DNA from 2 places in the Arthrobacter sp. Y3225116 genome. Region 2 is predicted to be linked to the other one. Evidence: riboswitches for the same ligand, from Rfam matches in the RefSeq annotation. Region 2 holds a riboswitch; the other holds the start of a gene.
The links. A riboswitch is a leader RNA that binds a small molecule or an ion and turns the genes downstream of it on or off. The one in region 2 is predicted to bind cyclic di-AMP.

Region 1 (2,193 bases), on a different contig from region 2:
ACGTGCGGATGGACGGGGCGTGGCTGGGCAGCATCGACATTTCGATCAACAAGGCCTTCACCTCGCGGGCGTTCGACATCCAGACCAAGGACCTGGGCGACAACTCGCAGCCGGGCAACCAGTTCTACGGCATCCATGCCAGCAACCACGGCCGGATCATGATCTTCGCCGGCGGCATCCCGCTCTCCCGCGACGGCCAGGTGGTCGGTTCGATCGGCGTCAGCGGCGGCTCCGGGGAGCAGGATCAGTCTGTGGCGGAGGCCGGAGCGGCGGCACTCTAACCTGGGGCTTTTCAGCGGGCGCGCCCGATCCCCGGCGTCGCCGCGTGCCGGACCGGCCGACCGGCTGTGCGGGTGTCGTCCCTCTCGTCGTCGCCGGACTTTCGGCCTAGGCTGGATCGGCCCGCCCGCCCCTCCTACTGCTTGTTGCGGTCACCACTTCGCGCATCCGCGGCTGCCGCACTCTGCGCCACGATCCGCCTGCGCAGATTTTCCAGGCGCGCGAGGTAGCGGCCGGAACGCCCACAGGGAGTTCCGGCGCGCCGTGGTATCGGTCACGGCCGGGGAGCGCCATGGGGCTCCGCGCCTCCCGCAAACACCGGCAGGACGGGTCAGAAATCGCTGCCAGGCCGCACTTCTGGTGACAAGGAACACGGATAACGAATTTGTAACGCCGCGTGTCGCTCCGGTAATTTTGAATTTGTTCCTATCTATCTAGGTAGGCACCGGTCCGCCCGTCTAACCCTGCCAGCGGACCGGAAGAATCGAGCTTTAGATCGAAGGCAGGGGCGGAGGAACCACTTACGGTGCTTGGGGGCACCTCGGGGTGAAGTCCTCACCGGTACAGTCCAACCCTGAAATCCGACTGCCGGCAGGACCGAGTGAACTCTCGCTCGAATCCGACAGCTAACTTCGCAGGCGCAAGAGAGGAAACCCTGTGAACAACCCTGTGCGCGGTCGTCGCCGTTCCGACACCCCCACGAATTCCCTGTCCAAGATCTCGCGTTCCGCCCTGGCGAAGATCACCCGTTCCAGCGAGGGCTCCCCTGCCCGCCGCGAAAAGGAAGCATCCCCCGCGGCCTACTCCCTCGCCCGCAAGACCGGCCTGGCTGCCGTTGCCGCCGGCATCCTGGCCGCGGCAGTGGTCCCGGTGGCCCAGGCCGGCGGCACTACCGACGTCGGCTCCGACCGCGCTTCGGAACAAAGCCCCGTGCAGATTCAGGCCGCCAAGGAGACCGAACTCGGGTTTGACCGGGCCAAGGTAGCCAGCAAGGGTGCCCAGGAGGAAGCCCAGGTTGCCGCCGCGGCCGCCGACAAGAAGCAGGCCGACGAAAAGGCAGCGGCCGCCAAGAAGGCCGAGGCCGAGAAGAAGGCGAAGGCCGAAGCTGCGGCCAAGAAGGAAGCTGCCGCCAAAAAGGCTGCAGCGGAGAAGAAGGCGAAGGCTGCGGCCGCAGCCAAGAAGGCCGCCGCGGCCAAGGCGAAGACCGTCGGCTTTGCGACCGGCAAGCTGGCCGCTCCGATCCCGAACATGAACCAGACCTCCGGCTTCGGCTACCGCCAGAACCCGATCACCGGTGCTGCCGGCGAGCTGCACACCGGTATTGACTACGCCATGGCCTGCGGCACCCCTGTCCATGCGGCCGACGGCGGCAAGGTCGTCGAGGCCGGCTGGCAGGTTGGCGGCGGCGGCAACCGCATCGTGGTTCAGCACGGCAGCGGGCTGAAGACCACCTACAACCACCTGCAGTCGATCGGCGTTTCTCTGGGCCAGAAGGTCGCCAAGGGCCAGGCCATCGGCCAGCTGGGCACCACCGGCAACTCCACCGGCTGCCACCTGCACTTCGAGGTCGTCAAGGACGGTCAGCTCGTGGATCCGGCCGGCTGGCTCTGACCCACCCTCGACGACGGCGGAGCTTCCGCCACCGACGACGGCGATGCCCACGCGGGCATCGCCGTCGTCGTTAAAAACCGGTCAGGCGAAGGGCTGCGACGCTCGGTCCAGCGCGGCAACTTCGTCGGCGGTCAGCTCGACATGTGTGGCGGCCATCAGCTCCGGCAGCTGTTCGGGCGTGCGGGCGCTGGCCAGCGGAGCGGTAATGCCTGGCTTGGTCAGCAGCCAGGCGAGCGCGGTCGTCGTGAGGGAGATGCCGCGCGACTGGGCGACGGTCTCCAAGGCGTCCACCACGGCGAAGCC
Region 2 (2,193 bases):
CCCGGCGGAAGGTGACAACCGCCAGGGGCTCGTAACCAGCATTCAGAACGAGTGTGCGCATGCACATTCCTCTAGGTCTGGCCAACCCGACCGGTGCTTCAGATCCCGGTCCGGGACTGGATTTTCTGCACTGACAGTCAAAGAGTATGACGGCGAGTGCGTTCCGCGCTAACTTTTTCGCCGCCTGTGGGCCGTCAGAATGGTGCCGTCGGCGGTCCGGCGGCAGGCGCGGGGCACCCGTGGGGCCCGCCTTGGGCCCTGGCCAGGCCGGTCCGCCCAGGCGTCTGTCCGCCCAGAAACGCCGACGGCCCCGGTGCACGCGCTGGGCGTGGACCGGGGCCGTCGGGACGGTCCCTGCGGACCGGAGAAGGCTGTTGCCTAGTTGACGCGGATGGCTACGTAGCCGGATCCGACGTCCGCGCTGGCCAGTGCGGTGGTGTAACCGGTCCAGCCGCCGTGGATGGCCTGGCCGTTGCCCACGTAGATGGCGATGTGCGCAACGCCTGCGCCGCCGTCGGAGTAGTAGAGCAGATCGCCCGGCTGCGGGGTGGACACCTGGGTGCCGTAGCTGAAGAACTGTGCGGGTGCCAGGTCGCCCACCGAGAAGCCGGCGGCGCGCAGGGCCTTCTCCACCATGGCGGTGCAGTCCTGCGAGATGCCGATCTGGCCGTACGCGGAGGACACGAGGGTGGAAGCCACGCCGCTGGCGGAAGCTTCGGCCTTGGCCGGCGCTGCCTTGGCCGCGGGAGCGGCGGCGGCTGCCTTGACCTCGACCGCGGGAGCGGCGGCCTGGACAGCGCCCTGGGCGGTGTCTGCGACCTCCTCGACAACCGGGGCCACTTCTTCGGCCACGGCTTCGACAACAGGCTCAGGCTCCGGGGCCGGAGTGGACTTGATGGCGGGACGCGAGAAGGTCAGCTCGACGGCACTCGAAGCCTGGACGGTGTCCACCTGCACGCGGCTGGGAACGGACACGGTGGATGCGGTGCGTTCGATGGAGGTTGACTGCGCGGGAACCGCGGCGGTCAGGGCCAATCCGGACGCGGCAGCGATCACGGCTGCCGAGCGACCCATGGATCCGGCATTGGACGAGACGGCTTTGGAAATCGTCTCCAGCGGGTTGGTGCGGACGGAAACGGCGCGGTGGCGCCCCGTAGCGGTGTCATTGAACACGTTAAAGGCCTCTCCCAATGCCTGCGAGGTGAGCTGTCGGGTTCGGATGGGAGTGCATCCGGCCGCAGCCCTCCCCGGCAATGCCTGAGAGTGCTGACGACTTAACCCCAAGGGTTCCTGTACGGAGCCCGAATTTGGTTCCCCCGCCTCTGCCCGCGAAGTTTTTTGCGAACGGACTCCGGACGGTGGCAGAGCTCGGCAATCCACCCGGAGGTCCCAGCCGTTTGGCAACTGGCACGCGTTAGAGCGTATACGATCAATCACGCATTGTCACATTCTGATCACGGCGCGGTGATGTTTTGATTACGACAGGCCCTCGGAGCCCTGCTTCCGGGCGGTTCCGGGGCGGGGCTGGTACGAAGCGTGCCGCTTGTGTCTCGGGGCTGTGCGGACGTTCCAGGCGCCGTTTCCGCGCGGGTCTTCCGCGTGGCGCCGGGCCCGTCTTTGCGGGGCCGCTCCGGACCTGTCTTCGCGGGCCGCTCTCGCGCAAGTCTTCCGCGGGCGGCTCCGGGCCGTCATCACCGCGCCGTCTCCGCGCAAGTCTTCCGCGCAAGTCTTCCGCGCGTGGCGCCGCGCCGTCGTTGCGCGCAGGTTCTCCGCGCAGGTTCTCCGCGCACCGTATTTTTAACGCCCGCAGCGCGCCCCGAAGGACGCGCCGCGAGATGGCCGTGACAGGAAGGGTTTAGCCTGCCGGGCGGATGAAGACCGGGCCGGAGCCGATGTAGGCGCTGCCCAGGACGGTGCTGTAGCCCGCCCACCCACCGTGGACCGCCTGGCCGTTGCCGACGTAGATGGCCACGTGGGCCACGCCGGCGCCGCCGTTGGCGTAGTAGATGATGTCGCCGGGCTGCGGGGTGGACACCTGGGTGCCGTAGGCAAAGAACTGCGCCGGGGCCAGGTCGCCCACCGCGAAGCCTGCCGCGCGCAGGGCGTTCTCGACCAGGGCCGTGCAGTCCTGGGCGACACCGATCTGTCCGTAGGCGGCCGCAACAATGGCGCCTGCGGCTCCGCTGGCGGCAG

Region 1: another riboswitch for cyclic di-AMP. It lies ahead of AC5RV2_RS04255 (M23 family metallopeptidase); the one in region 2 lies ahead of AC5RV2_RS10715 (NlpC/P60 family protein).

What each region holds. Positions count from the first base shown of each region.
Region 1 covers NZ_JBNHGL010000022.1:7,962-10,154, forward strand. The annotation lists gene AC5RV2_RS04250 (GlcG/HbpS family heme-binding protein) at 1-281, shown strand, start outside; cyclic di-AMP (ydaO/yuaA leader) riboswitch at 757-933, shown strand; gene AC5RV2_RS04255 (M23 family metallopeptidase) at 937-1,890, shown strand; gene AC5RV2_RS04260 (aldo/keto reductase) at 1,972-2,193, opposite strand, start outside.
Region 2 covers NZ_JBNHGL010000103.1:978-3,170, forward strand. The annotation lists gene AC5RV2_RS10710 (HNH endonuclease) at 1-61, opposite strand, end outside; gene AC5RV2_RS10715 (NlpC/P60 family protein) at 379-1,173, opposite strand; cyclic di-AMP (ydaO/yuaA leader) riboswitch at 1,178-1,346, opposite strand; gene AC5RV2_RS10720 (NlpC/P60 family protein) at 1,856-2,193, opposite strand, start outside.